One region of the Streptomyces sp. NPDC101181 genome, then DNA from elsewhere that is predicted to be linked to it. Evidence: riboswitches for the same ligand, from Rfam matches in the RefSeq annotation. Region 1 holds a riboswitch; the other holds the start of a gene.

Evidence for each region. Region 1 has a riboswitch for cyclic di-AMP ahead of ACIRRU_RS11630 (M23 family metallopeptidase). Riboswitches for the same ligand answer to the same signal wherever they lie in the genome.
Region 2: linked by a shared signal. The riboswitch ahead of ACIRRU_RS27665 (transglycosylase family protein) and the one ahead of ACIRRU_RS11630 (M23 family metallopeptidase) in region 1 are both predicted to bind cyclic di-AMP.

Annotation. Positions count from the first base shown of each region.
Region 1 is NZ_JBIWOX010000006.1:104,235-120,037, reverse strand. Features, by position in the region: gene ACIRRU_RS11685 (D-arabinono-1,4-lactone oxidase) at 1-1,181, shown strand, start outside; gene ACIRRU_RS11680 (hypothetical protein) at 1,257-2,384, opposite strand; gene sepH (septation protein SepH) at 2,880-3,968, shown strand; gene ACIRRU_RS11670 (sulfurtransferase) at 4,045-4,875, opposite strand; gene ACIRRU_RS11665 (VOC family protein) at 5,153-5,938, shown strand; gene ACIRRU_RS11660 (thymidine kinase) at 6,133-6,789, opposite strand; gene ACIRRU_RS11655 (alkaline phosphatase family protein) at 6,835-8,022, opposite strand; gene ACIRRU_RS11650 (DUF5998 family protein) at 8,022-8,618, opposite strand; gene ACIRRU_RS11645 (GNAT family N-acetyltransferase) at 8,673-11,570, opposite strand; gene ACIRRU_RS11640 (HPr family phosphocarrier protein) at 11,742-12,023, shown strand; gene ACIRRU_RS11635 (GntR family transcriptional regulator) at 12,187-12,888, opposite strand; gene ACIRRU_RS11630 (M23 family metallopeptidase) at 13,110-13,925, opposite strand; cyclic di-AMP (ydaO/yuaA leader) riboswitch at 13,941-14,107, opposite strand; gene ACIRRU_RS11625 (pitrilysin family protein) at 14,327-15,697, opposite strand; gene ACIRRU_RS11620 (M16 family metallopeptidase) at 15,724-15,803, opposite strand, start outside.
Region 2 is NZ_JBIWOX010000024.1:77,724-93,526, reverse strand. Features, by position in the region: gene ACIRRU_RS27675 (cytochrome P450) at 1-1,326, shown strand, start outside; gene ACIRRU_RS27670 (transglycosylase family protein) at 1,540-2,568, shown strand; cyclic di-AMP (ydaO/yuaA leader) riboswitch at 2,859-3,040, shown strand; gene ACIRRU_RS27665 (transglycosylase family protein) at 3,046-3,765, shown strand; gene eno (phosphopyruvate hydratase) at 4,112-5,392, shown strand; gene ACIRRU_RS27655 (septum formation initiator family protein) at 5,486-5,965, shown strand; gene ACIRRU_RS27650 (DUF501 domain-containing protein) at 6,067-6,663, shown strand; gene ACIRRU_RS27645 (exopolyphosphatase) at 6,660-7,604, shown strand; gene ACIRRU_RS27640 (NAD(P)/FAD-dependent oxidoreductase) at 8,050-9,441, shown strand; gene ACIRRU_RS27635 (class I SAM-dependent methyltransferase) at 9,734-11,077, shown strand; gene ACIRRU_RS27630 (ABC transporter permease) at 11,181-13,715, opposite strand; gene ACIRRU_RS27625 (ABC transporter ATP-binding protein) at 13,782-14,552, opposite strand; tRNA gene ACIRRU_RS27620 (tRNA-Leu) at 15,171-15,256, shown strand; gene ACIRRU_RS27615 (Bax inhibitor-1/YccA family protein) at 15,529-15,803, shown strand, end outside.

The DNA of each region.
Region 1 (15,803 bases):
TGCGGGTGAAGCCGGTGGGCACCGGCCACTCCTTCACGTCGACGGCCGCCACCGACGGGGTGCTCATACGCCCGGACCTGCTCACCGGGATCCGGGACATCGACCGTACGAGGATGACCGTCACGGTGGAGGCGGGCACTCCGCTGAAGCGGCTCAACACCGCGCTCGCCCGTGAGGGTCTCTCGCTCACCAACATGGGCGACATCATGGAGCAGACGATCGCCGGGGCGACCGCGACCGGGACGCACGGCACGGGCCGGGACTCGGGGTCGATATCCGCGCAGATCCGCGCCCTGGAGCTGGTGACCGCCGACGGCACGGTACGGGTCTGCTCGCCCGAGGAGGATCCGGAGGTCTTCGCCGCGGCCCGGGTCGGCATCGGCGCCCTCGGGGTGATCACCGCCGTCACCCTCGCCGTGGAGCCGGTCTTCCTGCTGACGGCCCGTGAGGAGCCGATGTCCTTCGACCGGGTCACCGCGGACTTCGACGCCCTGGTCGCCGAGAACGAGCACTTCGAGTTCTACTGGTTCCCGCACACCGGCAACTGCACCACCAAGCGCAACAACCGCAGCGCGGGCCCGGCCGCCCCGCCCGGGAGGGCGAGCGCCTGGGTCGACGACGAGCTGCTGTCCAACGGGGTCTTCCGGGTCGCCTGCGCGCTCGGGCGCGCGGTCCCGGCGACGATCCCCTCGATCGCCCGGCTCTCCAGCCGGGCGCTGTCGACGCGTACGTACACCGACATCCCGTACAAGGTCTTCACCAGCCCGCGCCGGGTGCGGTTCGTGGAGATGGAGTACGCCGTTCCGCGCGAGCACGCGGTGGCGGCGCTGCGGGAGGTGAAGGCGATGGTCGAACGCTCCCCGCTGAAGATCAGCTTCCCGGTCGAGGTGCGCACCGCGCCCGCCGACGACATGACGCTGTCGACGGCCTCGGGCCGGGACAGCGCCTACATCGCCGTCCACCTCTACCGGGGCACGCCCCACCGCTCGTACTTCACCGCGGTCGAGCGGATCATGACCGCGCACTCCGGCCGCCCGCACTGGGGCAAGATCCACACACGGGACGCGGCCTATCTGTCCGGGGTCTACCCGCGCTTCGGCGAGTTCACCACGCTGCGCGACCGGCTCGACCCGGACCGGGTGTTCGGCAACGACTACCTGCGGCGGGTCCTCGGCGACTGAGGCGGCGCCTTCCGGTACGCGAACGGCCCCGGCCCTCTCCGAAGAGGGCCGGGGCCGACGCGGTCCGCCGGGAGGTCACCCGGCGCCGGGCGGAGTCGGCTCACCCGCACCGGGGGCGGTGCCGGTCGGCCGGGGAGTGCCGGTCTCGCCGTCCCCGGAGGCCGAGGAGGTCGGCGTCGGGGCGGACGTGGGGTCGCCGCCGCCCGAGCGCGAGGGTGTCGGTGTGGGCTCGGTGGTCGGGTCCACGCCGCCCGTGCCCGTACCGGCGTCGGGGCTCGCGCCGCCGTCGCTCGGCACCGGGGCCGGGCTGGAACCGGTGCCGTCGCCCGGGGTCTCCCGCTGCGCATCGCCGTCCTCGTTCCGGCCGGTGCCGCCGGAGGGCGTGGGGTCGGCCGGTCCGGCGTCCCGGTCGCCGCCGCCGCGGACGACGGAGCCGAGGGTGGTGCCCGTGCCGCCGCTCAGGTCGTTGCCCGCGATCGCCTCGTAGGCGGTGATCCCCGCCATGGAGACGCCGAAGACGACAGCCGCCGCGAGGACCGGGCGCTTCCAGCCGCGCAGCCGGGTGCCGTGGGTGACACCGTCGCCGAACGCCCCGTCGTCCCCGGCCGGGTCCGGGCCGGCCTGCCGCAGCACTCGCGTACGGCCGTCGTCCGCTCCGGCCCGCGGCAGCTGGCGCGTACGGCCCTCGTCCACCGCGGCCTCGTGCGCGGGCGGGACCCGGAGCATCCGGGTCCGGGCGTCGCCGAGGTCCAGCATCTGGGTCCGGTCGGGGCCGGGCCGCAGCACCTGGGTGCTCTCGGGGTCCGGGTCCACTCCGGGGGCCTGGCCGGGGTCGAGTGTGGGGAGCACCGTGGTGGCGTCCTCGGCGGGCTCCGGCTCGGCCCGCCGCTCGGCGGCCCGCTGCGCCGAGGGGGTCGTCTCCTTCGTGTGCGCGGTCACCTGACGGCCGTCCGGGTGGGTCACCTGGACCGTCACCTCGCGGATCTGCTCGCCGGTGCGGCGGAAGAAGTGCTGGAAGACCGAGCCGCCGCAGGTGGCGACCACGCTCATCACGCCCGCTCCGACGATCGTGCCGTACACCCCCAGCTGGGAGGCCAGCACGGCCGCCGCGACGGCCGCCACGGCGCTCCCCGCCACCTGGGGGACGCTCAGATCTATGCGCCTTTCCTTGGGTTCCGTGTCACTTTCCGGCTTCTGAACCATTACCAGTCCCTGCTTGACATCTCTCCCACCCTGCAACAGGAAGGGACAAATGAGCGAAGTGGATAGTTCCGTTTCCGGCGATTGTGTGAAGCACACCACGCGACGCGACCGATGTGCGAAGAACTGGGTACGCCAACTCCTGTGCCGCACGAGAACTTGGAGCGGCGCGCCGCTCCACCCCGGTGGCCCGAATGGAGTACTGTGACGAGCCCTGGGGCGGACTCCCACGTGGGATTCCGTGGTTACGGAAGGGGGCCGACAGCGGCACTCGATCCAGCGACGCCAAGGCATCGCAGGGGAGTTTGCCGTACAGAGCGACCAAATCGGTCACTTTGGTCGTAATCGGTAACCGTGTCATGGCGGCGTTCCACGGAGAGCGCCCGACACGCCGGGCAACTTGGCAAGGTTGTGGCAGGCTGCACCCGGGCAGGCCACACTCGACTAACGGAAGCAGCGACGCACGTGACGTCGGCAGGCACCACCCGGGAGGTCCCCATGCCCGAACTGCGTGTCGTTGCCGTCTCCAACGACGGCACACGACTGGTGCTCAAGGCTGCGGACAGCACGGAGTACACGCTTCCGATCGATGAGCGGCTGCGCGCCGCCGTCCGCAACGACCGCGCGCGGCTCGGCCAGATCGAGATCGAGGTGGAGAGCCACCTCCGGCCCCGCGACATCCAGGCCCGGATACGAGCCGGTGCCTCCGCGGAGGAGGTCGCCCAGTTCGCGGGCATCCCCGTCGACCGAGTACGCCGCTTCGAGGGCCCCGTGCTCGCGGAGCGCGCGTTCATGGCCGAGCGGGCGCGGAAGACTCCTGTGCGCCGTCCCGGCGAGAACACCGGACCCCAGCTCGGCGAGGCGGTGCAGGAGCGTCTTCTGCTGCGCGGCGCCGACAAGGAGACCGTCCAGTGGGACTCCTGGCGCCGCGACGACGGCACCTGGGAGGTCCTGCTGGTCTACCGGGTGGCGGGCGAACCGCACTCGGCCAGCTGGAGTTACGACCCGCCGCGCAGGCTGGTCCAGGCCGTGGACGACGAGGCGCGCTCGCTGATCGGCGAGACCGACGACGCCGCGCCCGAGCCGAGCTTCCCGTTCGTGCCCCGGATCGCCCGGCTGCCGCGCGACCGGCCGCTGGACCGGAGCCTGGACCGCCAGATCGACCGCGACCGCCCGCTGGACCGGGGGATCGAGCGGCCCGCCCCGGCCGCGGAGCCCGAGGAGTACGTCAGCGGCGGGCCGGCCGGTGAGCGCGACTCGCTGACCAGCCTGCTGGAGGCGGTGCCCAGTTTCCGCGGCGACATGGTGGTGCCCGAGCGGCCCTCCCAGCCGGAGCCGCCCGCGCTGGAACCGGCGGTGGTGGAGGAGGCCGAGGCGGACGAACCGCCCGCGGCCGCCGCGTCGGCCGGTGCCGGATCGGCTTACGCGGATGTGCTGATGCCCCGGGCGGTGGCCGGTCACCGCGACCGGCTGACCGGGACGACGGACCGCCAGGCCGAGGCGGACGGGGTCCGGCCGGGCCGCCGCGCGGCGGTGCCGAGCTGGGACGAGATCGTCTTCGGCACCCGCCGCAAGAAGCAGGACTGACCGGGCGATGACGACCGGCGGGATCGGGGGCCGTACGCAGCCGCGTACGGCCCCCGATGCGTCCGCCGACTGCCACTTATCGCGGCTCCGGCCCCGTGGCGACCGGGCGGGACGGGTCCGAGGACCACTCGGACCAGGACCCCGGGTACAGCACCCCGCGGAACCCCGCGATCTCCAGGGCCAGCACCTGGTGGGCGCCGGAGACCCCCGATCCGCAGTAGACGCCCACGCCCCCGGCGCTGTCCTCCGCGCCCAGTCCGGCGAACCGGGCGGCCAGCCGCTCGACGGGGAGGTAGCGGCCGTCGTCCGCCACGTTCTGCGTGGTGGGCGCGGAGACCGCCCCGGGGATGTGGCCGCCGACCCGGTCGATCGGCTCGACGTCGCCCCGGTAGCGTTCGGCCGCCCGCGCGTCGAGCAGCAGACCCGACCGGGCGAAGGCCGCCGCACTTTCCGCGTCCAGCGTCGGCAGGGCCCCCGGCCGCGGCCGGAAATCGCCCTCGGCGGGCTCCGGAACCGCGGTGGTGAGGTCGCCGGTCCACGCGGCGAGGCCGCCGTCCAGCACCCGTACGTTCCCGTGTCCCGTCCAGCGCAGCAGCCACCAGGCCCGCGCCGCCGCCCAGCCCTGCCCGCCGTCGTACACCACGACGGGAGTGTCCTGGCCGACCCCGGCCCGGCGCATCACGGCTCCGAAGGCCTCCGGGTCCGGGAGGGGGTGGCGGCCGCCGTCGCCCGCCGGGCCGGCCAGCTCCGTGTCGAGGTCGACGAAGACCGCCCCGGGCAGGTGACCGGCCTCGTAGTCGGGGCGGCCGGGCGGGCCGCCGAGCTGCCAGCGGACGTCCAGGAGAACCGGCGGCCGGGGACCCGCCGACTCGCCGGCGTATGCGGATGCGGTAATGATGGGCTTCATGAGTGCCATCCTCGCGCAGCGGCCCCGGCACCCGTAACAGCGGGCGGACGTTCGGCGGCACCGCGGCCGTCCTCCGTGGGGAAGCCCGCCACGGAGAGGGGCGCCCCGGCGAAACACCTGCGTCGAGAGGGCGGAGAGAGCGGCGCGGCCGGAGCGCGTGTGCCGCCGGGTGGTGCGAGCATCTGCACGGGGCCCGCGAACCCGCCCTGACCCGGGGCGGTCCGCCCGCCCCCTTCCCCCGTACGGCCCCCACAACGGTCCGAGGAGAGAGACGACGATGACCGAGGCTGCCGCTCGGCGCACGCCCGGAACACCTTGCTGGGTGAGTCTGATCGTGCACGGTCTGTCCACCACCCAGGAGTTCTACGGAGCCCTGTTCGGCTGGGAGTTCCGGCCGGGCCCCGACCAACTGGGCCCGTACGTGCGCGGGCTCCGGGACGGGCGGGAGGTGGCGGGCATCGGCCAGCTGCCGCCCGACCGGCACCTCCCGGTCACCTGGACCACCTACCTGGCCACGGACGACGCGGACGCGACCGCCGAGGCGATCCGCTCGTGCGGCGGGACGGTCGCGGTCGGCCCGCTGGACGCGGGCGAGGCGGGGCGGATGGCGATCGCCTCGGACCCCGGCGGGGCCGTCTTCGGTATCTGGCAGGGCGCGGACCACATCGGCACCACGGCCGCGGGCGCCCCGAACACGCCGGTCTGGAACGAGCTGGTGACCCGGGAGACCTCGATGGTCGCGAAGTTCTACCAGACGGTCTTCGGCTACGAGACCGAGGCGGTGGTCTCGGCCGACTTCGACTACCAGACGCTGCACCTGGACGGCGTCCCGGTGGCCGCGCTGCACGGGGTCGGCCACGCGCTGCCGCGCGACCGGGGTCCGCACTGGATGACGTACTTCGAGGTCGCCGACACCGACGGGGCGGCGGCGCGGGTGGTGGAGCTGGGCGGACGGGTGCTGCAACCTCCGCGCGAGGGATCGAGCGGGAGGCTGGCGACGGTCGCCGACCCGGAGGGGGCCGTGTTCACGGTCATCCGGTCCTCGCCGGAGTCGCCTTCCTAGGCGGTCGTCCCGGGGGTGCCTTCCCGGGATCTAAGGGCTGTCCCGTAATCCCTGGTGGATCAGCGTGCGGCGTCAGATGCGGTGCATCGCAAGGCGGAGGGACGTCCGAATACTGGATGTATTCGGGCGTTCCGACAACGCGGCGAGGTGCCGTAGCTGTCGTCGCGCGCCCACCAGGGATTACGGGACAGCCCTTAGGCAGTGTCCGGCGCGACCGGCAGCACGTCCGGGGAGAGCGCGCCCGCGCGGGCCGTCTCCGCGGTCATCCGGCGGCGGTGGTGGCGTCGGCACAGCACCTCGTAACCGACCTCGTCGGCCAGCCGGTTGACGTCGCCGACGACGACCTGCGCGCCCTCGACGACCATGTCGCCGCCCACCGTGCGGGCGTTGTGCGTGGCGCGGGCGCCGCACCAGCAGAGCGCCTCGACCTGGAGCGCCTCTATCCGGTCGGCCAGTTCCATCAGCCGCTGGGAACCGGGGAAGAGCTTCGTGCGGAAGTCCGTGGTGATGCCGAACGCGAAGACGTCCAGGCCCAGATCGTCGACGACGCGGGCCAACTGGTCGATCTGGACCGGGGCGAGGAACTGCGCCTCGTCCACGATCACGTAGTCGACCCGGCCGCCGCGGCTGACCCGGTCCACGATGTGCGCGTACACGTCCATGCCCTCCTCGGCCTCGACGGCGTCCGTCACCAGGCCGAGCCGGGAGGAGAGCTTGCCCTGTCCCGCGCGGTCGTCCCGGGTGAAGATCACGCCCTGGAGTCCGCGCGCCGAACGGTTGTGGCCGATCTGCAGGGCCAGCGTGCTCTTTCCGCAGTCCATGGTTCCGGAGAAGAACACGAGCTCGGGCATGAGGGGTCGAGCACCTTTCGAGGGCGGCGGAGGGGGAAACGCGGGTTACGAGCGTACTTCGAGGAGCGGGACGAGCTGTTCCACGGGGGTGAGGGAGCCGTGCACGCCCGCCATCGCGGACTCGTTGGGCTCGTTGACCGAGGCGGTGATGATCACGTCGTCGTGGGCGGCGGCGATCACGTCGCCGATCCTGCCGCGCACCCGCTCGTCGATCCGCGGCCCGAACCAGCCCGCCGCGATCGCCTCGTCCCTGCTCGCCACCCAGAACTGCTCGCCGAGCACCTCGCGCCAGACCGCCAGGACGTCGGCCTGCGCGCCGGGGACGGCGTAGACGTGGCGGGCCCGGCCCTCGCCACCGAGGAGGGCGACGCCGGCGCTCAGCTCCCAGTCCTCGTCGAAGTCGATCCGGGACCGCTCGTCGAAGGGGATGTCGATCATGCCGTGGTCGGCGGTGATGTAGAGCGCCGAGCGCGGCGGAAGCTGCTCGGCCAGCCGCCGGGCCAGCCCGTCGACGTACATCAACTGGCCGCGCCAGGCGTCGGAGTCGACGCCGAAGCGGTGGCCCTTGCCGTCGACCTCGCTGTAGTACGTGTAGACGAGCGAGCGGTCACCGGCGGCGAGGCGCTGGGCGGCGGTGTCCATCCGGTCCTCGCCGGAGAGCCGGCCGAGGAAGGAGCCGCCGCTGAGCGCGACCCTGGTGAGCGGGGTGCGCTCGAAGTCCGGAGCGGAGACCTGCGCGGTGTGCACGCCCACCGCGTCGGCGAGCTGGAAGACCGTGGGGTAGGGCTGCCAGACCTTGGGCTCGGTCCACGGCTGCCAGCGGAGCTGGTTCATCAGCGCGCCGGTCCCGGGGTCGCGCACGGTGTAGCCGGGCAGGCCGTGTTCGCCGGGGGCGAGGCCCGTGCCGACCGAGGCGAGCGAGGTCGCGGTGGTGGAGGGGAAGCCCGCGGTGATCGGCCGGCCGGTGCCGCCGCGCGAGGTGGGCAGGAGCGAGTGCAGGAAGGGGGCCTCGTCGGGGTGGCCCTTGATCTGCTCCCAGCCGAGGCCGTCGATCAGGAAGACGCAGTTGCGGTCGGCCGGGGTCAGTTCGGGGATCGCGGCGCTGAATCCCGGGACCTCCTGCCCCGCGACCAGCGTCGGCAGCAGGTCGGCGAGCGAACCGCTGCCGTACTCGGGGACGGGCGCGGTGTCCGGGGAGAGCGGAACGGGGTCCTGCCAGGCGGGCTGGGCCATCAGCGGCCACTCGCCGCGATGGCGGCCGTGGCCTCGGAGAGCGACTGGGCGAAGGCCAGGGTCTGGCGGACCGCGTCGGGGCCGTCACCGGCCTCGCTGACCCGCAGGCTCAGGTCGTCGGCGGTGGAACTGCCCGTGTAGCCGTGGTCGGCCTCGCAGTTGGCGTCGCCGCAGGCGGCGGGCTCCAGGTCGATCCGGGAGACCGCGCCCCAGCCGATGGTGAGGACGACCTCGCGGGGCAGGGTGCCCGGGACGTACTTCTCCGGGTCGGCCACCACCCGGCTGACCACGACGGAGGAGATCCGGTCGAGCTTGACCGACTCGGTGGAGGTGGTGGCGTGCGCGGTGGCCGAACCGCTCTCGGCGGCCTGCTCGTCGGTGTGGCTGACGATGAACCGGTGCTCGGTCAGGACCAGGACCGTCACATGGCGGCGCACCTCGTTGGAGTCGAAGGTGGTCTCCTGGTGCACCAGATACGAAGCGACCGGCTCCCCGCCGACGGCGGCCTCCACCGCCTCGGCCACGAGGGCCGGGTAGTAGCCGCTGCGCTCGATGGCCGCGCGCAGCCCCTGGGTCGTCGTACCGGTCTTTGCCATGTGCACCATCCTACGGCGGGCCGGTGACTGCCGGGGACGCCCCGGCGCCCGCCGTCAGTAGTTCGGGAGGCGGCGCGGGCCGAGGTCGCCGCGCGGGGGCGGCGGGGCCAGCCGGACGCTCGCACCGAGCACGCTGATGCCCTGCGGGGCCACGACCACCGGCTCCAGCGCCACGGAGACCACCTCGGGATGGTCGTCGACCAGCCGGGACAGCCGCAGCAGCAGCTCCTCCAGCGCCGCCGTGTCGACCGGGGCGGAGCCCCGCCAGCCGAACAGCACGGGGGCCGCCTTGATCGACCGGATCAGCTCGGCGGCGTCCCGGTCGGTGGCCGGTACCAGCCGGTGCGCGGTGTCGCCGAGCAGTTCGGAGGGTGCGCCCGCCAGGCCGAAGGAGAGCACCGCCCCGGCGGCCGCGTCGATCGAGGCCCGTACGACGGTGTCCACCCCGCGCGGGGCCATCGACTGGACGACCGGGAGCAGTTCGGCGGGCTTGCCGAGGAGCTCGGTGAGGTCTCCGTACGCCCGGCGCAGCGCCTCCTCGTCGGCGAGGTCGAGGCGGACCCCGCCGAGGTCGGCGCGGTGGCGGAGGTGGGGGGCGGTGGTCTTCAGCGCCACCGGGTAGCCGAGGGTCCCGGCCGCGGCGACGGCGGCGCCGGGGTCCGGCGCGGGGAGCGTGGGGCGTACGGGGATGCCGTACCGGCCGAGCAGTTCGCGGGCCTCGTCGTGGGTGAGCGGGCGCCCGCGCGGGTCGGGGGCGGTGGCGAGCTGTTCCTCGATCAGGGCGGCGGCGCCCGGTGCGTCGATGGTGTCGTCGAGGAACTCGGGCACCTTCCCGGGGGTGGCCGCCTGCCGCCGCCACTGGGCGTACCTCACGGCCTCGGCGAGGGCGCGTACGGCTCGTTCGGCGGCGGGATAGGCGGGGATGCGGCCGGGGCGGGCGGGGCGCGGCGGCTGCCCACCATCGGCGCCGGTGCCGGTGGTGGGTCCGGTGGCGGCGCCCGGTCCGGCCTCGGGGGCGGGGGCGGAGGCGGCCTGGGCGGCGGGGGGCCGGGCGGGGCCGGTGCGGGTGCGGGGGGCGGCCGTGCTGGTCGCGGCGGCCAGCGCCTCGGCGAGCCCGCCCATCTCGACGTGGACGACGGCCACCGGCTTGGCCGGTCCCCCGGCGGCGGCTCCGCGGAGGGCGGTGGCCAGCACCTCGCCGTCGCCGGTTTCGGCCTCGCCGTTCTCCCCCACCCACGGGATGGCGGTGACGATCACGGCGTCGCACGTGCCGTCGGCGAGCGCGTCGGCCAGTGCGTCCTGGAAGTCCCGCGGGGAGGCGGCCGTGGTGAGGTCGACCGGCGGGCGGGGGCGGAGCCCTTCGGCGAGGCAGGCGTCGTAGGTGAGGAGGCCGAGGGACTCGGAGTTGCCGAGGATCGCGACCCGGGGGCCGTCCGGGAGCGGCTGGCCGGCCAGCAGGAGCCCGGCGTCGACCATCTCGGTCACCGTGTCGACGCGGATGACGCCCGCCTGCCGCATCAGGGCGGAGACCGTGGCGTCGGGGATGCGGCTGACCGGGACCGCGTGGCCGGGCGGGTTGGTGCCGCTGTGCCGGGCGCCCTTGACCACGACGACGGGCTTGACGGCGGCGGTGCGGCGGGCGAGGCGGGTGAACTTGCGGGGGTTGCCGAGCGATTCGAGGTAGAGCAGGGCGACGTCGGTGTCCGGGTCCTCGAAGGAGAACTGGAGGAAGTCGTTGCCGGAGACGTCGGCCCGGTTGCCCGCCGAGATGAACGAGGACAGGCCCGCGCCGCGCCGGTGGAGGCCGGAGAGCAGGGCGATGCCGATCGCGCCGGACTGGGTGAACAGGCCGATCCGGCCGCGGGCCGGTGGCTCCGGGGCGAGCGAGGCGTTGAGCCGGACGGTCTCGGCGGTGTTGATGATGCCGAACGCGTTCGGGCCGATGATCCGCATGCCGTACGAGCGGGCCTGGCGGACCAGTTCGCGCTGGAGTTCGCGCCCCTCGGAGCCCCGCTCGGCGTAACCGGCGGAGAGGACGACGAGCCCCCGGACGCCGTGCTCCCCGCAGTCGGCGACGGCCTCGGGGACCCGGTGGGCGGGGACGGCGATGACGGCGAGGTCGATCCGTTCGCCGATCTCGCCGAGCGAGCGGTGGGCGGGGACCCCGTCCAGGGTGGTCAGGCCCTCGTCGAAGGCCCGGTTCACCGCGTACGTACGGCCGGTGAAGCCCGCGGCGAAAAGGTTGCGCAGGACGGTGCGGCCCACGCCGCCGGGGGTGCGCCCGGTGCCGATGACCGCGACGGAGCCGGGGCCGAGCAGGCGCTGCACCGAGCGGGCCTCGGCGCGCTGCTCTCGGCCGCGCTGGACGGCGAGGGACCTCTCGGTGGGTTCGAGGTCCAGGGTGAGGTGGACGGAGCCGTCCTCGAAGCTGCGGCGCTGGGTGTATCCGGCGTCCCGGAACACCTTGATCATCTTGTTGTTGGCGGGGAGCACCTCGGCGGCGAACCGCCGGATGCCGCGCTCGCGGGCGACGGCGGCGATGTGTTCCAGCAGCGCGGAGGCGACGCCGCGGCCCTGGTGGGCGTCCTGGACCAGGAAGGCGACCTCGGCCTCGTCGGCGGGGGCGGAGGCGGGGCGGCCCCGTTCGTCGATGCGGTCGTAGCGGACCGTCCCGATGAACTCGCCGCCGGTCGTGACGGCGAGCCCCACCCGGTCGACGTAGTCGTGATGGGTGAAGCGGTGCACGTCCCGGTCGGACAGCCGGGGGTACGGGGCGAAGAAGCGGTAGTACTTCGACTCGTCGGACACCTGCTCGTAGAAGCTGACCAGCCGCTCGGCGTCGTCCGTGGTGATCGGCCTGATGCGCGCGGTTCCTCCGTCGCGGAGCACCACGTCCGCTTCCCAGTGGTCGGGGTACGCGTGGTGCGGACTCTGCTCCGGCGCGGGCTGCATGGACAAAGCCTACGGCGGGCATCCCGGTGGCGGAGGGACCGGTGCCGGGGCAGTCTGAGGGGGCCCGGCCGAGGGCCCCGGGACGCAGCGCCGGACGGGAGGCCGGGCACGGCACCGCGCACCGCATGAGAGACTGGTCTAGACAACCGTTGATATGTGAAGGGCAGAACCATGGCTGAGCGCCGCGTAAACGTCGGTTGGGCCGAGGGCCTGCACGCCCGCCCCGCTTCCATCTTCGTCCGTGCCGCCACGGCGTCCGGCGTCCCGGTGACGATCGCCAAGGCCGACGGCAACCCGGTGAACGCCGCCTCCATGCTCGCCGTGCTCGGCCTGGGCGCGCAGGGCGGCGAGGAGATCGTGCTCGCCTCGGACGCGGACGACGCCGAGGCCGCCCTGGACCGGCTGGCGAAGCTGGTCGCCGAGGGACTGGAAGAGCTTCCCGAGACCGTCTGACGCCGTTCGCCGGACCGTCCGAGCCGTTCGCCCGCACGAGAGCCGCAGCCCCCTCAGGGGTCTGCGGCTCTTTCGCTTTTCCCGGGAAAAGCCGGAAAACCGAATTCCGGGCAGCGCGAATACCGCTCCCGGTCGCCGCTTTCTCTTGTATACGGCGCAAGTGTTAATGGCGGCCACTCGCAATGTTGAGGCCGTGTTGCGAAGTGCTCACCCGGGAAGCCGGGCGGTGCGCGTTCCTGTCCGGCCGGCGGAGCCGGTGGGCCGCGGTGGAGCGTTCCGCGTGATGGGCGGCGAGGGCCCTGGCCCGCTCGGCGTCGCCCCGCGCCACGGCGTCCACGATGGCGCCGTGCTCGGCCCAGGACTCCGCCGGTCGGGCGGGCTGCTCGACCGTGTACATCCAGGCGATCTTGTGCCGGAGCTGGGTGAGCAGGGCGATCAGACCGGGGCTGCCGGAAGCCTGCGCGAGGGTCTCGTGGAACCAGCCGCCCAGGGAGCGCAGGTCCTCCCCCTCCCCCCGGCGGGCCCGCTCCTGGCCCAGCCTCACCAGTCCGCGCAGCACCTTGAGGTGGGCGTCGGTACGCCGCTGCGCGGCCCGCGCGGCGCCCAGCGGCTCCAGCAGCGTCCGCACCTCCAGCAGATCGGCCGCTTCCTGCTCGGTGGGCTCCGCGACACAGGCGCCGGCGTGTCTGCGGGTGACCACGAAGCCCTCCGACTCCAGGGTGCGCAGCGCCTCGCGGACCGGGACGCGGGAGACCCCGTACCGCCGGGCCAGCAGTTCCTCGGTGAGGCGGCCGCCGCGCTCGTAGACACCGGAGACGATGTCGTCACGGATTGCCGTGCACACCGAATGAGCGGGAATACGCATGTCCGGACCTCCGCCTTAATCCCCGCGAAACGCGGCCACCCGACGTCTGTTCCGTGACTCTATGGCAATCCGCCGGAATTTCCGATGGGGGGTCGGAATCCATGGATATCTTTTGGCCGGACAGCGGTCGGCCGGATACCCCGGTGCGCGGGCTCCGGCACAATCACCGAAGGCCCCGGCGGGGAGTCGGGGCCTTCGGTGGGCGGGGGGCGCGGGTGGGGTCAGACGTTCAGACCGTGGGCGCGGAGGTAGCCGACGGGGTCCATGTCGGAGCCGTAGTCGGGGGTGGTGCGGGCCTCGAAGTGCAGGTGCGGGCCGGTGGAGTTGCCGGTGGAGCCGGAGAGGCCGATCTGCTGGCCGGACGTGACGCTCTGGCCGACGGTGACGCCGATCGAGGAGAGGTGGCCGTACTGGGTGTACGTGCCGTCCGCCATCCGGAGCACGACGTTGTTGCCGTACGCGCCTCCCCAGCCCGCCTCGACGACCGTCCCGGCGCCGACGGCGACGACGGAGCTGCCGGACGCGGCCATGAAGTCCACGCCGGAGTGGCTGCCGGAGGACCAGAGCGAACCGCCGGACTGGTAGCCGGTGGTGACGTGGGATCCGGCGACCGGCAGGTGGAAGGCGAGTTGCCGGGCGCGCTCGGCGGCGCGGGCGGCACGGGCCTTCTCCTCGCGGATCTCCTTGGCGCGGGCCTCGGCCTTGCGCTCGGCCTCCGCCTTCGCCCTGGCCTTCGCGGCCTCGGCCTTGGCTTCGGCGGCGGCCTCGGCCTTCGCCCGGGCCACCTCATCGGCCCGCTGCTTCTGCGCCTGGGCCTGGGCGTCGATCTGCTCGGCGAGGGTGGCGTCGAGGGCGATGGCCTGGGTGAGGCCGGTGTCGGCGGTCCGGGCGGTGTCGGTGTCCGCGGCGAGGGCCGGGGAGGACAGCGAGCCGATGACTCCGGTGGTGGCCAGAGCCGCGATCCCGGCGGCCTGGGCGCTCCGGCGCGTGAGACGGCTCGGGGCACGGTGCTTCCCGGTGGCACGGGTGAACGCCATGAGAGGGGCTGGTTCCTTTCCTTCCTTCTCGCCTACCGGGTTAGCTGACGGGTTCGGAGCAGGAAGGTCTCCTACGGAGCACCACGCCGGTTCACGGCACGGCTCCCCGATTCACCCCAGGGACTGCGTGGGTCCCCGGCTCCCCAGGCTCGCGCCTGACGGGGACTCGGCGATGGCTGCCCGGCGCCGCGGCTGCGGCGAACGGGTGACGGACAGCGGAGCCGACGCTAAGCGGGCCGCCTTCCCCGCTCCAAACGGACCAGGGCATTTGTCGCGCATCCCACAGGACGGACCGCGCATAGCCTTACTAAACGTGCTAACCGCATTAATCGGGCAAAAGGGAGGACCCCGGCGAACTTTCGTTCGCCGGGGTCCCGTTCGGCCTGGCAGGCCGGTCCGTGTCAGCCGGTGACGACGGACACCTCTCCGATGCCGAGCGCCCTGACGGGCTCCGCGATCTGCGCCGCGTCCCCCACCAGGACCGCGACCAGCTTGTCCACCGGGAAGGCGTTGACCACGGCGGCGGTGGCCTCCACGGTGCCGGTCTCGGCGAGCCGGGCGTAGAGGTGGGCCTGGTAGTCGTCGGGGAGGTGCTGCTCGACCTGGTCGGCCAGGGTGCTCGCGACGGAGGCGGCGGTCTCGAACTTCAGCGGGGCGACGCCCACCAGGTTCTGCACGGCCGTCTCGCGCTCGGCGTCGGTCAGCCCCTCGGCGGCCAGCGTCCGCAGCACCTTCCAGAGGTCCTCCAGCGCCGGTCCGGTGGACTCCGTGTCCACCGAGCCGCTGATGGCGAGCATGGCCGCGCCGCCGGAGTCGGGGCCGGAGGACCGCAGCACCTGGGTGAAGGCACGCACCCCGTAGGTGTAGCCCTTCTCCTCACGCAGCACCCGGTCCAGCCGGGAGGTGAGGGTGCCGCCCAGGCAGTACGTGCCGAGCACCTGCGCGGGCCACACGCTCTCGTGCCGGTCGGGCCCGATGCGGCCGATGAGCAGCTGGGTCTGGACCGCGCCGGGGCGGTCCACGATGACGACGCGGCCGGTGTCGTCCGCGGTGATCGGCTCCGCCGGGCGGGCCTGGCCCGCGTCGCCCGACCAGTCGCCGAGGCTCTCGGCCAGCAGCGCGTCCAGGTCGATACCGGTGAGGTCGCCGACGATCACGGCCGTCGCGGTGGACGGGCGGATGTGGGCGTCGAAGAACGCGCGCACCGCGGCCGCGTCGATCCGCCGGACCGTCTCCTCGGTGCCCAGGCGCGGGCGGGACATCCGGGCGGTGGCCGGGAACAGCTCCTTGGAGAGCTGCTTGGCGGCGCGGCGGCCGGGGTTGGCCTGCTCGTGCGGGATCTCGTCGAGGCGGTTGCCGACGAGGCGCTCGATCTCGCTCTCCACGAAGGCCGGGGCCCGCAGCGCCTCCGCGACCAGCCCGAGGGCCTTGGCCAGCCGGGAGGCCGGGACCTCCAGGGAGACCCGGACACCGGGGTGGTCGGCGTGCGCGTCGAGCGTGGCGCCGCAACGCTCCAGCTCGGCGGCGAACTCCTCGGCGCTGTGCTTGTCGGTGCCCTCCGACAGCGCCCGGGACATGATCGTGGCCACGCCGTCCAGGCCCGCGGGCTCCGCCGCCAGGGGCGCGTCCAGGAAGATCTCCACGGCCACGACCTGCTGGCCGGGGCGGTGGCAGCGCAGCACGGTCAGCCCGTTGGGCAGGGCACCGCGCTCGGGCGCCGGGAAGGCCCAGGGGCGGGCGGTGCCGGCGGTGGGCTGCGGGTGGAAGTCCATGGCTACTCCAGTCGTGGCGGCGTCGCTCACTTGTCCGCCCCCTCGTGCGCGTCGGTGCCCTCGGTGTCCGCCGCGGCCTCCGGGCCGCCCTCGGTCTCCTCGGACG
Region 2 (15,803 bases), on a different contig from region 1:
GCCTGCCCCCGCAGCGCCCCGGGAGCCGTCCCGGACGAGGCCGCCCCCGCGACCCCCGGGAGCGCCCCGGCCCCCGAACTCTTCACCTGGGAGTTCGCCACCGACCCCTACCCCGCCTACGCCTGGCTCCGCGAGCACAGCCCCGTGCACCGCACCGCGCTGCCCAGCGGGGTCGAGGCGTGGCTCGTGACGCGGTACGGGGACGCCCGGCAGGCCCTCGCCGACGTGCGGCTCTCCAAGAACCCGGCCCACCACGCGGAGTCGCCGCACGCCAAGGGGAAGACCGGGATTCCGGGGGAGCGCAAGGCGGACCTGATGACGCATCTGCTCAACATCGACCCGCCGGACCACACCCGGCTGCGCCGGCTCGTCTCCAAGGCGTTCACCCCGCGCCGGGTCGCGGAGTTCGCGCCCCGGGTGCAGGAACTGACGGACCGGCTCATCGACGGGTTCGTGGAGAAGGGGGAGGCCGACCTGATCCACGACTTCGCCTTCCCGCTCCCCATCTACGCCATCTGCGACCTGCTCGGCGTCCCGCCCGAGGACCAGGACGACTTCCGGGACTGGGCGGGCATGATGATCCGGCACGGCGGCGGGCCGCGGGGCGGGGTCGCCCGGTCGGTGAAGAAGATGCGCGGCTATCTCGCCGAACTCATCCACCGCAAGAGGGAGAACCCCGGCGACGACCTGATCTCCGGCCTGATCCGGGCCAGTGACCACGGCGAGCACCTCACCGAGAACGAGGCCGCGGCGATGGCGTTCATCCTGCTCTTCGCCGGTTTCGAGACGACGGTCAACCTCATCGGCAACGGTACGTACGCCCTGCTGCGCCACCCCGCGCAGCGGGCCCGGCTGGAGGCCTCCCTGGCGGCGGGGGAGAGCGGGCTGCTGGCCACCGGGGTGGAGGAACTGCTCCGCTTCGACGGGCCGGTCGAGCTGGCGACCTGGCGGTACGCCACCGAGGCGCTGACCCTGGGCGGGCAGGAGATCGCCGCGGGCGACCCCGTGCTGGTGGTGCTGGCGGCGGCCGACCGGGACCCGGAGCGGTTCGCCGCTCCGGACACCCTGGACCTCGCGCGGAGTGACAACCAGCATCTCGGCTACGGGCACGGCATCCACTACTGCCTGGGGGCTCCGCTGGCGCGGTTGGAGGGGCAGGCCGCGCTGGCCACCCTGCTGAGACGGCTGCCGGGGCTGCGACTCGCGGCGGAACCCGCCGATCTGCGCTGGCGCGGCGGACTCATCATGCGCGGACTGCGCACCCTGCCGGTCGAGTTCGCACCGGGTCACCGCCTCGCCGAAGGTGACACTCTGTCAACTCTGTGACTTTCACGTGATCTGCGCTGCATCGACTTGTGACACACGTTCGAGTCCCGCTAGGTTCACGGTTCAACGCGTCGGCCGCTCGCTGCCCACGCGTCACTTGTGCACCTGCGCGCACGCGGGTTCGTACGGTTCCGCGGCGCGCTCGGGCCCGTACGTCTCTCCGCCGCACGGTGCCCAGGTCACTCGCTCGTCAGTCGCACGGAAGGCAAACCCATGGGCTCCGCGAACGGCAGACACCGCCGGCCTCGCCAGGCACCGGCCATCGTCGTCGCCGCAGGCGTGACGGGATCGGCCATCGCCATCCCGCTGCTCGGCGCGAGCGGCGCACACGCCGCCGAGGCCGCCACCTGGGACCGGGTCGCGGAGTGCGAGAGCGGCGGCACGTGGAGCGCCGACCTCGGCAACGGCTACTACGGCGGGCTCCAGCTCTCCGAGGAGACCTGGTCGGCGTACGGCGGTACCGCGTACGCCCCCCGGGCCGACCTCGCCAGCCGCTCGCAGCAGATCGCCGTCGCCGAGAAGGTCCTCGCCGACCAGGGGCCGAAGGCGTGGCCCAGCTGCGCGGTGATCTCCGGCCTCGCCGTGGACGGCGGCCTTCCGGGCGTCGACCCGGGCACCGCCCCCTCGCCGGAGCCGACGGCCTCCCCGACGGACCGGGCGGATGAAGCTGACAAGTCGGCCAGGTCCGGCGATCGCGGCGAAAGCAGCAGTAGCGACGAGAGTGACAAGTCCGGCAAGACCGGCACGTCCGGTAGTGCGGGCGGTGACAGCGACAGCGACAGCGGTACGGGTGCGGAGCGCGGCGCGTCCGACCCCTCCGCCTCGCCTTCCGCCGAGGCCCCCGACGCCTCGAAGCCCTCCGACGCCCCGGACGGCAAGGCCGGGAGCGGCGGCAAGCACCGGGGCGCCCCGGCGTCCGAGGAGGCCGACGGCGCGGGCCAGGACGGTCCGCGGGAGTCCGGCCGGCACGCCTCGCGGGGCGAGGGTGACGGACGGGACGGCGGAGCCGCCGAGTCCGGTGACTACGTCGTGCGGCCCGGGGACAACCTCTGGGCGATCGCCGACGCGCAGGAACTCCCCCAGGGCTGGACCGGTCTGTACGAGTCCAACAAGGACGTCCTGGGCTCCGACCCGGACCTGATCCTGCCCGGTCAGAGCCTGGACCTGGGGCTGGAGCAGGGGGCTGACGAGGGCGCCGCCGAGGACGCTTCCCCAAGCGCCGAGGTGCCCGCCGCCAACTGAGTTCAATTCGGGAAAACACCCTGAAATCCCGGGTAGTTCAGAGACCTATGTCCACTTTTGTTCGAGTGAGACATGGGTCTCTTTGCTTCAACTGGTGACCCTCGCCCGGCCCGTTCGCGCGTATCGCCTCCGACCTGCGAAAACGGCCGGTAACCCGCCGGGAGTTCGAGTCGAATGACCCCTATGTCCATTTTTGAATGTCGGGGTTGCCTGTGTTTACGGTCTAAGCCGCTCGCACCGCGGGCCCCGTCGACCGTCACGCCGAATCCTGCCGTCGGTCGAAGGGAACAGACGCGTAAGCGCCGTAGGCAGGAGCGGGGGACCCAGGTAGGCCGCCGGGTCCGTACAGCCTCTCGAAGGACGGGGACGTACGGAAACGGCTTGGGGTGAAGCCGAGCGCAAGGTCGCGCGGCCGGGCAACTCATCAGCCCGAACCCGACAGCTCACCTCGTAGGCGTCGGTGAGGAGATTCGTTCCATGCTGCTGAACAGCAAGGGCAAGCACCGCCGCCCGTCCAAGGCCGTCCGTCTCGCCACCCTCGCGGGTGTCACGGGTGCCGCCGTCGCCGTCCCGCTGATGGGCGCGACCAACGCCTCCGCCGCCTCCGTCTCCACGTGGGACGCCGTCGCCCAGTGCGAGTCCGGCGGAAACTGGTCCATCAACACCGGCAACGGCTACTACGGCGGGCTCCAGTTCTCGCAGTCCAGCTGGGCCGCCGCCGGTGGCACGCAGTACGCCGCGCGGGCCGACCTGGCCTCCAAGGACCAGCAGATCGCCACCGCCGAGAAGCTTCTCGACATGCAGGGTCCGGGCGCCTGGGCCTGCGCCGGTGCGGGCGGTCTCACCAACGACGGTGTGGACCCGGGCGTGAGCCCCGGCGGCTCCGGCCAGTCGCAGAGCAAGCCCGAGCGCCAGGCCGAGCAGCCCACCACGCGCTCCCAGCAGCGCACCGCGCCGCAGGTCGAGAAGAAGGCCGAGAGCCCCAAGGCCGAGAGCAAGAAGACCGTCACCACCCCGACCGGCCAGAAGGTCAAGAAGGGTGACGGCGAGTACAAGGTGAAGAAGGGCGACACCCTGAGCAAGATCGCTCAGAAGGAAGGCGTCAAGGGCGGCTGGAGCAAGCTCTTCAAGCTGAACGACGACATCGTCCAGGAAGCCGACCTGATCTTCCCGGGCCAGCAGCTCCACCTGAAGTAATCCGCCGTCTCTCCTCCCCGGAGGGAGGGCGTCCGGCGGCTCCCTCCCTCGCACGGCTCTCCCCGGCCCGGCGCGCTCACACCCCCCGGTGCGCGCCGGGCCGAGGTCGTCCGCGGCCGGGGCGCACCGGGGGAGCCGGGGCCGGTTGCGTTCACCTCTTGTCGGCAAGACGTGTTACCGGGCAGTAGATTTTTGGAGTTTTGTCCCGTCATGTGCACCCTCGGGTCCTTTTTCGTCCCAGGAGACGGGCGCCCGGCCGACCGAGGCGGCCGGGCCGGTTAGGCTCGTGTCGCAAGGCCACAGTGACCCCGCACCACCAGCGTCAGATCCCAGAAGGAGATGCCTCGTGCCGTCCATCGACGTCGTCGTAGCCAGGGAAATCCTCGACTCCCGGGGTAACCCCACGGTCGAGGTCGAGGTCGGCCTCGACGACGGCAGCACCGGCCGTGCTGCCGTTCCGTCCGGCGCCTCCACCGGAGCGTTCGAAGCCATCGAGCTCCGCGACGGTGACCCCAACCGCTACCAGGGCAAGGGTGTCGAGAAGGCCGTCCTCGCCGTCATCGAGCAGATCGGCCCGGAGCTGGTCGGCTACGACGCCACCGAGCAGCGCCTCATCGACCAGGCGATGTTCGACCTGGACGCCACCGAGAACAAGGCCTCGCTCGGCGCGAACGCCATCCTCGGTGTCTCGCTGGCCGTCGCGCACGCCGCCTCCGAGGCGTCCGACCTGCCGCTCTTCCGCTACCTCGGCGGCCCGAACGCGCACCTGCTGCCCGTTCCGATGATGAACATCCTGAACGGCGGGTCGCACGCCGACTCCAACGTGGACATCCAGGAGTTCATGATCGCGCCCGTGGGCGCGGAGTCCTTCTCCGAGGCCCTGCGCTGGGGCGCGGAGGTCTACCACACGCTGAAGAAGGTCCTCAAGACCAAGGGCCTGTCCACCGGCCTCGGCGACGAGGGCGGCTTCGCCCCGAACCTGGAGTCCAACCGCGCCGCCCTGGACCTCATCGTCGAGGCCATCAAGGAGGCCGGTTACGTCCCCGGCCGCGACATCGCGCTCGCGCTCGACGTCGCCGCGTCGGAGTTCTACAAGGACGGCGTCTACGAGTTCGAGGGCAAGTCCCGCTCGGCCGCCGAGATGACCGAGTACTACGAGGAGCTCGTCTCCGCCTACCCGCTGGTCTCCATCGAGGACCCGCTGTACGAGGACGACTGGGCGGGCTGGAAGGTCATCACCGACCGCATCGGCGCCAAGGTCCAGATCGTCGGCGACGACCTCTTCGTCACCAACCCCGAGCGCCTGGCCCGCGGCATCGAGGAGGGCTCTGCCAACGCCCTGCTCGTCAAGGTCAACCAGATCGGTTCGCTGACCGAGACCCTGGACGCCGTCGAGCTGGCCCAGCGCAACGGCTTCAAGTGCATGATGTCGCACCGCTCCGGCGAGACCGAGGACGTCACCATCGCCGACCTCGCCGTCGCCGTGAACTGCGGTCAGATCAAGACCGGCGCCCCGGCCCGCTCGGACCGTGTCGCCAAGTACAACCAGCTGCTGCGCATCGAGGAGATCCTCGACGACGCCGCGGTGTACGCGGGCCGCTCCGCCTTCCCCCGCTTCAAGGGCTGAACCACCGGCGCAAGCCGGTAGCCTCCGCCCGTCCCCGCACCCGGTCCCGTACCGTGTGCGGGGACGGACGTGCGTCGGAGGGAGGCGGGAGACATGGCCGGGAACCGCGACCGGTTCTCCACCGCGACCAGGCTGCGGCTGCTCGGCGAGCAGACCGCGGCCCGCGTGTACCGATCCCAGAACCGCCGCCAGGCCCGCCGCTCCCGGCTCACCGGCCGGGCCGCGTTCCTCGCGCTGGTCGTCTGCTCCCTGGTGGTGGCGCTCGCCTACCCGATGCGGCAGTACGTCTCCCAGCGCGACGAGATCGCCGAGCAGGAACGGCTCTCGCAGCAGGCGCGGGAGCGGACCGAGGAGCTGCGGGACGAGAAGGCGCGGCTCCAGGACGACGCGTACATCATGCGTCTGGCCCGCCAGCACCTCCACTACGTCCTCCCCGGGGAGACCGGCTACACCGTGGCCGACCCCGACGCGGCGAAGGACCGGCGCGGTGCGCCCGGGGCGAGCGACCGCCCCTGGCACACCAACCTCTGGGACGGCGTGGACAGCGCCGACCGCGACGACGCGCGCGACTGACCGAACCGGCCGCGTACGTCCGCGCACACCCTTCCCCGCGTCCCGCTCCCCCCGTCCACCACGTTCCCCTCCACGAGCTTCCGAGCAGAACCAAGGCAGGCATGGAAACGCCCCCTCCGCAGACCGAGTCCACCAAGCCCACCGACGCGGACATCGCCGCGTTCGAGCAGCAGCTGGGCCGCCCGCCGCGCGGCCTGCGCGCCATCGCGCACCGCTGCCCCTGCGGCAACCCGGACGTGGTGGAGACCCAGCCCCGTCTGGAGGACGGCACGCCGTTCCCGACGACGTACTACCTGACCTGCCCCCGGGCGGCCTCGGCGATCGGCACGCTGGAGGCCAACGGGGTCATGAAGGAGATGACGGCCCGTCTGGAGAGCGCCCCCGAGCTGGCCGCCGCCTACCGGGCCGCGCACGAGGACTACCTCGCCCGCCGCGACGCCATCGAGGTCCTGGAGGGCTTCCCGAGCGCGGGCGGCATGCCGGACCGGGTGAAGTGCCTGCACGTCCTGGTCGGCCACTCGCTGGCCGCCGGGCCCGGGGTGAACCCGCTGGGCGACGAGGCCATCGCGATGCTGCCCGAGTGGTGGGCCAAGGGCGCGTGCGTGACCCCCTGCGCCGAGGGCCCCGGTGGCCCCGAGGTCTCCGAACGGCCCGGGAGCCCCGAGGTCTCCGGGCGATCCGAGGGACAGGCCCGATGACCCGGGTCGCCGCCGTCGACTGCGGCACGAACTCCATCCGCCTCCTCGTCGCCGACGCGGACCCCGCCACCGGGGCGTTCACCGAGCTGGACCGGCGGATGACGATCGTCCGCCTCGGCCAGGGCGTCGACCGCACCGGACGGCTCGCCCCCGACGCGCTGGAGCGGACCTTCGCGGCCTGCCGGGAGTACGCCGGGGTGATCGGGGAGCTGGGCGCCGAACGCGTCCGCTTCGTGGCCACCTCCGCCTCCCGGGACGCCGAGAACAGCGACGAGTTCGTCCGGGGCGTGCGGGACATCCTCGGCGTCGAGCCCGAGGTGATCACCGGCGACCAGGAGGCCCAGCTCTCCTTCGACGGGGCGACCAAGGAGCTGACCGGCACCGACCGCATGGCGAAGCCGTACCTGGTCGTCGACATCGGCGGCGGCTCCACCGAGTTCGTCCTCGGCTCCGAGACGGTCGCCGCGGCCCGCTCCGTGGACATCGGCTGCGTGCGGATGACCGAGCGTCATCTCGTGGTGGACGGGGCCGTGGTGGACCCGCCGGCCCACGACCGGATCGCCGCGATCCGCAAGGACGTCGAAGCCGCTCTGGACGTGGCAGCCGAGGCCGTGCCGCTGGCCGACGCTGCCACGCTCGTCGGCCTCGCGGGGACCGTCACCACGATCGCCGGGATCGCCCTGGAGCTGCCGGAGTACGACTCCGCGGCCATCCACCACTCCACGGTCACCCGCGGCCAGGTCCGCGCGATCACCGAGCGCCTGCTGCGCTCCACCCACGAGGAGCGCGCCGCGATCCCCGTGATGCACCCCGGCCGCGTCGACGTGATCGGGGCCGGGGCGCTCGTCCTGCTCGCCGTGATGGAGCGGACCGGCGCGCACGAGGTCGTCGTCAGCGAGCACGACATCCTCGACGGCATCGCCTGGAGCGCGGCGGGCTGAGCGGCGGACGGGGCCCCGGGGCTGCGCCGCTCAACCGCTCGTCCACCTGCACCTTTGAGCTGCCCGCTCGCCCCGGTGGGCCGCTTGGGGGACCCCTCACGAGACACGCCGCGGGAAAGTTCGTGAACTTCTTCACAAGGAATTCGGCCCTGTCGGGTGTGGTTCCGGCCCCATCGGCCCGCCCGGGACGCCCACCGGGGTGCGGGGGAGTGCCGTGCGCGGGTTCCGCCCATGTTGCGCCCGTGTGAAAAGCGGGTGTGGTTCACCCGGCCCGGAGGGTCAAGGGGCAGCTCACAGGTGGTGGGCAACGTTTCCGGCGGGGCGGTGGTTCCCCCGCGGACCCATGACCTGGGTCACGTGGGCGGCGAAGTGTAGCAGAGGGTCGGCAGATCCTTGTGAAGGGGCTCACGAGCTCCCCCCGGGGGTGGGGTGGATACTCGATGGCATGAGCACCACGGAGCGTCCCAGGATCCTCGTTGTAGGCGGTGGGTACGTAGGCCTGTACGCGGCTCGTCGCATTCTGAAGAAGATGCGATACGGGGAGGCGACCGTCACGGTCGTCGACCCGCGGTCGTACATGACGTACCAGCCCTTCCTCCCCGAAGCTGCCGCAGGCAGCATCTCGCCTCGGCATGTCGTCGTCCCGCTGCGACGCGTGCTGCCCAAGGCTGAGGTTCTCACCGGTCGGGTCACGACCATCGACCAGGACCGCAAGGTCGCCACGATCGCGCCGCTCGTCGGCGAGGCCTACGAGCTGCCCTTCGACTACCTCGTCGTCGCGATGGGCGCGGTCTCCCGCACCTTCCCGATCCCCGGCCTCGCCGAGCAGGGCATCGGCATGAAGGGCATCGAGGAGTCCATCGGCCTGCGCAACCACGTCCTGGAGCAGCTGGACAAGGCCGACTCCACGACCGACGAGGACGTCCGCCGCAAGGCGCTGACGTTCGTCTTCGTGGGCGGCGGCTTCGCCGGCGCGGAGACCATCGGCGAGGTCGAGGACATGGCCCGCGACGCGGCGAAGTACTACACCAACGTGAAGCGCGAGGACATGCGCTTCATCCTGGTCGACGCCGCCGACAAGATCCTTCCCGAGGTCGGCCCGAAGCTGGGCGCGTACGGCAAGGAGCACCTGGAGAGCCGCGGTGTGGAGATCTACCTCTCCACCTCGATGGACTCCTGCGTCGACGGCCACGTGGTGCTCAAGAACGGCCTGGAGGTCGACTCCAGCACCATCGTGTGGACCGCCGGTGTGAAGCCGAACCCGGCGCTGTCCCGCTTCGGTCTGCCGCTCGGCCCCCGCGGTCACGTGGACACCAGCGAGAAGCTCCAGGTGCAGGGCACCGACTACATCTGGGCCGCGGGCGACAACGCCCAGGTCCCGGACATGGTCGGCCGCCGCGCGGGCAACCCGAACGCCTGGTGCCCGCCCAACGCCCAGCACGCGCTGCGCCAGGCCAAGGTCCTCGGCGACAACGTGATCTCCGGTCTGCGGGGCTTCCCGCAGAAGGAGTACAGCCACGCCAACAAGGGCGCCGTCGCCGGTCTCGGCCTGCACAAGGGCGTCGCGATGATCGTCCTGGGCAAGGTGAAGATCAAGCTCAAGGGCCGTCTCGCCTGGTACATGCACCGCGGCTACCACGGCATGGCGATGCCGACCTGGAACCGCAAGATCCGGATCTTCGCCGACTGGACGCTGGCGATGTTCCTCAAGCGCGAGGTCGTCTCGCTCGGCGCCATGGAGACGCCGCGCGAGGAGTTCTACGAGGCCGCCAAGCCGGCCCCGGCTCCGGCCGTCGCCGCCGCCAAGCCCGAGGGCGAGAAGGCCAAGGCCTCCTGACCTCCCGGTGAGGCCGCTCCGCGAGGAGCGCTCCGTACGACGCCCGAAGGGGCCGTCCGCCATCCGTGGTGCGGACGGCCCCTTCGGCGTTCCCCCGGCCCGGTCGACCTGGTTTCCCCACCGCGCGGACGTGGCATGGACGTGCTGCGCCGATTGCCGCCCGGTAGCGGGATGACGGAGTGTCCGGGCACGGTTGACGCCGGTGTACCGCGCCACGGCGCCCGGTGTGCCGGGGCGGGGACAGCGCTCCCGCGCAGGGTGCGTATCGGGAAACACCACGGAGGTGTGTGCCATGGCCGACGCCGCGTCGCGGCTGACCGCTCTCGCCGAGGGACTGCTCGCACAACCCCTCCCGGTCCGCGTCCGGGCCTGGGACGGCAGCGAATCGGGGCCGCCCGGGGCCCCGGTCCTCGTGATCCGCAGCCGCCGCGCCCTGCGCCGCATCCTGTGGAGACCGGGCGAACTGGGCCTGGCCCGCGCCTGGGTGGCCGGAGAGATCGACGTCGAGGGCGACCTGTACGAGGTCCTCGACCGGATCGCCGGACTCCTGTGGGACCGGGGCGCCGACGCCAAGGACGCCGTCCACCCGGTCCGCGACCCCGCCGTGCGCGCCTTCGCCCGGGGCGTGCTGCGGCTGGCCGGACCCTGGCCGCCGCCCGCCCCGCCGGCCGAGGAGGTCCGCCGCCGCACCGGACGCCTGCACACCAGACGCCGCGACGAAGCGGCCGTCAGCCACCACTACGACGTCGGCAACGACTTCTACGCCCTGGTCCTCGGCCCGTCCATGGTCTACTCCTGCGCCTACTGGCAGGACGGCGGGACCCTGGAGGACGCCCAGCGCGCCAAGCTCGACCTGGTCTGCCGCAAGCTCGGCCTCCAGGAGGGCGACCGCCTCCTGGACGTCGGCTGCGGCTGGGGCTCGATGGCCATCCACGCCGCCCGCGAGTACGGGGCCAGGGTCACCGGCATCACCCTCTCCCGGGAGCAGGCCGCCCACGCCCGCAAGCGCGTCGCCGAGGAGGGCCTGACCGACCGCGTAGAGATCCGTGTCCAGGACTACCGGGACGTCCTTCCCCGAGCCGTCGGCCCCGCCCGGACCGGCCACACCCCGCCCGGACCGTACGACGCGATCTCCTCGATCGGGATGGCGGAGCACGTCGGCTCGGCGCGCCACCGGGAGTACGCCGACGCCCTCTACGCCCTCCTGAAGCCCGGCGGACGCCTCCTGAACCACCAGATCGCCCGCCGCCCCGAACCGGACGAGGACGCCTACCGGCTCGACGACTTCATCGACGCCTACGTCTTCCCCGACGGCGAACTCGCCCCGCTCGGCCGCACCCTGGCCACCCTGGAGGAGGCCGGGTTCGAGGCCCGGGACGTCGAGGCGCTGCGCGAGCACTACGCGCTGACCCTGCGCCGATGGGTGGCCAACCTGGAGCAGAACTGGGAGCGGGCCGTACGGGCCACCTCGCCGGGCCGGGCCCGGGTCTGGCGGCTCTACATGGCCGCCTCCGCGCTCGCCTTCGAGAGCAACCGGATCGGGGTCAACCAGATCCTGGCGGTGCGCCCGGCGCCGGAGGGCGGCTCCGGGCTGCCGCTGCGCCCCCGCGCCTGGACGGAGAACGGCACGGCGTGACCCGTACGCCCGCGGGCGGAAAGACCCGAGGGGCCGGTGCACCGCCTTCCAGCGGTGCACCGGCCCCTCGTCGTCCCCTTGTCCCGGCCTCCCCGGGGGCGGGTCACTCCGTCTTGATCGCCGTCAGCATGTTGAGCTTCGCGGCGCTGCGGGCGGGCCACAGGGCGGCGAGCACGCCCACGAGAGCGGCCAGGGCCAGGAAGACCGCGAGCCGGTCCCACGGGATGACCAGGGCGTAGCCCGGGATGTCCGAGGACAGGGTCTGGCCGATCGCCCAGCCGAGGAAGACCCCGAGGCCGACCCCGATCAGCGCGCCGAAGACCGAGATGACGATGGCCTCCAGACGGATCATCCGCTTGACCCGGCCGCGGTCCAAACCGATCGCACGGAGCATGCCGATCTCCTGCTGCCGCTCGAACACCGACATCGCGAGGGTGTTGACGACCCCGAGGACCGCGATCAGCAGGGCCATGGCGAGCAGCCCGTACATGATGTTCAGGGCGGTGTTGACGAAGCCGCCGAACGAGTCACGGATGTCCTGCCGGTCCATGACGCTCATGGCCGGGTTGTCGCCGAGCGCGCTGACGATCGACTTCTCGGTGGCCTGGCTCGCGCCGCCGTCCGCCTTGATCCAGATCTCGCGGATGTCGGGACGGGAGGAGGCGCTGTGCTGGTCGGCGAGGTCCTTCGGAACGACGAAGGTCGACAGGAAGTCGTTCTTCTCGTAGACCGCCCCGATCGTCACCTCGCCCTTCTTCTCGTCGTCGAACGTCACCGGGAGGGTGTCGCCGGTCTTCCAGCCGTTCGACTTCGCGGCGTCCGAGGCGACCGCGACCTGCCCGTCCTTCAGCGAGCCGAGCGAACCGGAGACCACGTCCAGCGAGAAGACCTTCTCCACGTCGCCGGGGGTGACGCCGGAGACGGACTGGTGGTCGCCGTCGACCTGGAAGTACGTCGACTGCTGCGGGGAGATCGCGGCGACGCCGTCCGCCTTCTCCAGGGCGGTGAGCGCCGACTGGTCCAGCGAGTCGCCGCTGGCCATCGAGATCAGGTAGTCGGCCCTGATGTTGTCCGTGGTCATCTTGTCGATGGCCTGGCCGAGGGTGACGCCGAGCACCGAGATCCCGGTGACCAGGGTCAGGCCGATCGCCAGCGCGGAGGCGGTGGCTCCGGTGCGCCGCGGGTTGCGGACCGCGTTCTGCGAGGCCAGCTTCCCCGAGACACCGAACAGCTTGGACAGCGCCGGGCGCACCAGGGCGATGACCGGGCGGGACAGCAGCGGGATCAGGACGATGACGCCGATCAGGGCGAAGAAGGCGCCGAGCGCCACCAGGGCGCGGCCATTCGTCCCACCGGCCCCGGCGCCGGCGACGATGGCGGCCGCGCCGATCAGGGTGATCACGGCGCCGATGGAGTTCCGGACGACCAGGGACTTCACGGTCGGTGTGGCGTGGACGCTGCTCATCGCGGCCATGGGGGCGATCTTCGCGGCCCGGCGGGCGGGCAGCCAGGCGGCCAGCACCGTGATCAGGATGCCGACGGCGAGGGCGGAGACGACCGCGGTGGGCGAGACGACCAGCGGACCGTTGGGGATCTTGCCGCCGAGCATCCCCATCGCCGAGCGCAGCGCGGCGGCGAGGCCGACGCCGAGGGCGAAGCCGATCACCGAGGCGAGCACGCCGACCACGGCGGCCTCGATCAGCACCGAGCGCTTGACCTGGCGGCGGGTGGCGCCGATGGCGCGCATCAGGGCCAGCTCACGGGTGCGCTGAGCGACCAGCATGGTGAAGGTGTTGGTGATGAGGAAGATGCCGACGAACAGGGCGATGCCCGCGAAGGCCAGCAGCATGGTGTTGAGGCTGGTGAGGCCGGACTCGATGTCCTTGGCCTGCTGGTCGGCGAGGGCCTGGCCGGTCCGTGCGGTGGCCTCGTCGGGCAGCAGCGGCTCGATCTCGTCCAGCAGCTTCTGGTCGGAGGCGCCGGGGGCGGCCGTCACGTTGGCGTTCTTGAAGACGCCGGGCTTCAGGTAGAGCTTCTGGGCGGTCGCGGTGTCGAACAGCACGAGGCTGCCGCCCGCGTTGACCGCGCCGTCCTCGGTGGTGAAGACACCGGAGAGGGTGTACTCCTTCACCGGACCGTTGGTCGCGACCCGCACCGGGTCGCCGACCCGGTACTTGCCCTTCTCCGCGGTGTCCTTGTCGAGCGCGATCTGACCGTTCTTCACCGGGCCGTCGCCCTGGGTGAACGCGTACGCGTCGTCCTTGCCGTTCTCGCCGGGGGCGAAGTTGCCGCCGGTGTTGGACCAGCCGTTGCCGATCAGCTTGCCGTCGGGGTCGGCGACCCCGGCGAAGCCCTCGACCCGGCCGGTGACGGAGGCGACGCCGTCCAGGCCGCGGACCTTGTCCAGGGTGGCCTGGTCGAGGCCCTGGACCTTCTCGTCGCGCTCGCCGGCGTAGGTCTGGACGGCGACGGCGACGTTGTCGTAGCTCTTGGCGGACTGGTTGCGGAAGGCGTTGCCGAGGGTGTCGGTGAAGACCAGGGTGCCGGAGACGAACGCTACGCCGAGCATGACGGCGAGCACGGTCATCAGCAGCCTGGCCTTGTGCGCGAGCACATTGCGCAGGGCGGTACGGAACATGTCTGTGAGTCCTGGGATGAGTTCCGGAAGGGGGACGGGGACGCGGCGGCCGCGGGGCCGCCCGCGTCAGCTCGTGCGGCCCTTCGCGTCGAACGCCTTCATCCGGTCGAAGACCCGGTCGGCGGTCGGCTGCACGATCTCGTCGACGACCGCGCCGTCGGCGAGGAAGATGACCCGGTCCGCGTAGGCGGCGGCCGTCGCGTCGTGGGTCACCATCACCACGGTCTGGCCCAGCTCGCGCACGGAGTTGCGCAGGAAGCCGAGGACCTCGGCGCCGGAGCGGGAGTCCAGGTTTCCGGTCGGCTCGTCACCGAAGATGATCTCGGGCTGCGAGGCCAGGGCGCGGGCCACGGCGACCCGCTGCTGCTGACCGCCGGACAGCTCGGTCGGGCGGTGCCCCAGGCGGCCCGAGAGCCCCACCATGTCGATGACGTTCTGGAGCCAGGCGGAGTCCGGCTTACGGCCCGCGATGTCCATCGGCAGGGTGATGTTCTCCTGCGCGGTGAGCGTCGGCAGCAGGTTGAACGCCTGGAAGATGAAGCCGATCTTGTCCCGGCGCAGCTGGGTGAGCTGCTTGTCCTTCAGCGTGCCCAGCTCGGTCTCGCCGATGCGGACCGAACCGCTGCTGAAGCTGTCGAGACCGGCGACGCAGTGCATCAGCGTCGACTTGCCGGAGCCGGAGGGGCCCATGATCGCGGTGAACTCGCCGCGCGGGAAGTCCACGGTCACCCGGTCCAGGGCGACGACCTTCGTCTCACCCTGGCCGTAGACCTTCGACAGCTCCGTGGCGCGGGCGGCCACCGTGGTGGCGCGGTGAACGGTAGGGGTGGTGGTCACAGGGAAGCTCCTGGTTCGGTGAGGGGGACGGCGCCCCGGGTGTGGACGGCACACGGGTGTGCACGGCACGTGGGGTGCCGGGCGGCGCCGACGGCGCCACCCGGGGACTTACTCCATCCTTACGTCCCGATCACGCCGGGACGTCACCCCCGGTGCCCGTTCCCGTAGCCGCCCTGAGTCGCACCGAGCGAGTGCCCCCGTCCTCCTCGGGTATGACACCGACCCGGGACGAGTAGGAGAACGGCCGCCCGGCCCGACTCAGAGCGCCCGACGGTGACCCACGGTGACCGTCTGCCCCCTCGGCCGGCACCCGCGTCCGGAGGACGAGCGGGGGCGGGCGACAGGACTCCGGAACGCCCGGGGAGGCGAGGGTGGCGGGGGCCCTGGCGAAGCCTGGCGCGGCCCTGGCGCATTGAGCCGTACGGGTGCGGCGACTTTCCGTCAATCCCGCGCGGCGCCTGGTCCGGTCAGGATCGGGCGCGGCCGTGGGGACGGAACGGCCCGCTGTGCTGACGGCTCCTCAAGCGGTCAATAAAATAAGACAACATCGCGCCACTGTTCCTCTGATCGAGGGACGCCCCCGGATAGGGTCGGTAGCCACGCGGAGCCGCGCGGCACGCCCGGATGGTGGAACGTAGACACGGCGAGCTTAAACCTCGCTGCCCCTCGGGGGCGTGCCGGTTCGAGTCCGGCTCCGGGCACCATTCCGCTGACCGTGCGTGATCAGGCATAACAGCCCGAATTCAGGCCCCCGGGACGTCGCCGTGGGAACACCGCGGGAACACCTCGTGAACTCCGGCCCCCCGAAATCGCTCCGCCCGCCCGGGGCGCATCCCGGGCGACGTGACGCATTACGGGATACACGAGGCATCGCGGGAGAACCGCGGGAAAGATCCTCCCCTGGCACTAGGGTGATTCTTTTGCCTACCCATTACTCTTGTCGCAAGGCCACGCAGTGTGGCCATGGAGGAGTGAGATGAGGAGCAGCAACCCGGTCTTCTCGCGACGGGGGTTCAGCCGCGACAACGGCCACGCGGGCTTCAACGCGGCGCCGCAGGCCGGGGCCGCGGCGGGGGCCAACCCCTACGCACAGGGCACCGCGACCAACCCGTACGCCACCAACCCCTACGCACAGCAGGGCACCCAGCCCGGCGCCCCGGCGCCCGCGCGCACCGACGCGATGACCATCGACGACGTGGTGACGCGTACGGCGATGACGCTCGGCACCGTGATCGTGGCCGCCGCCATCGC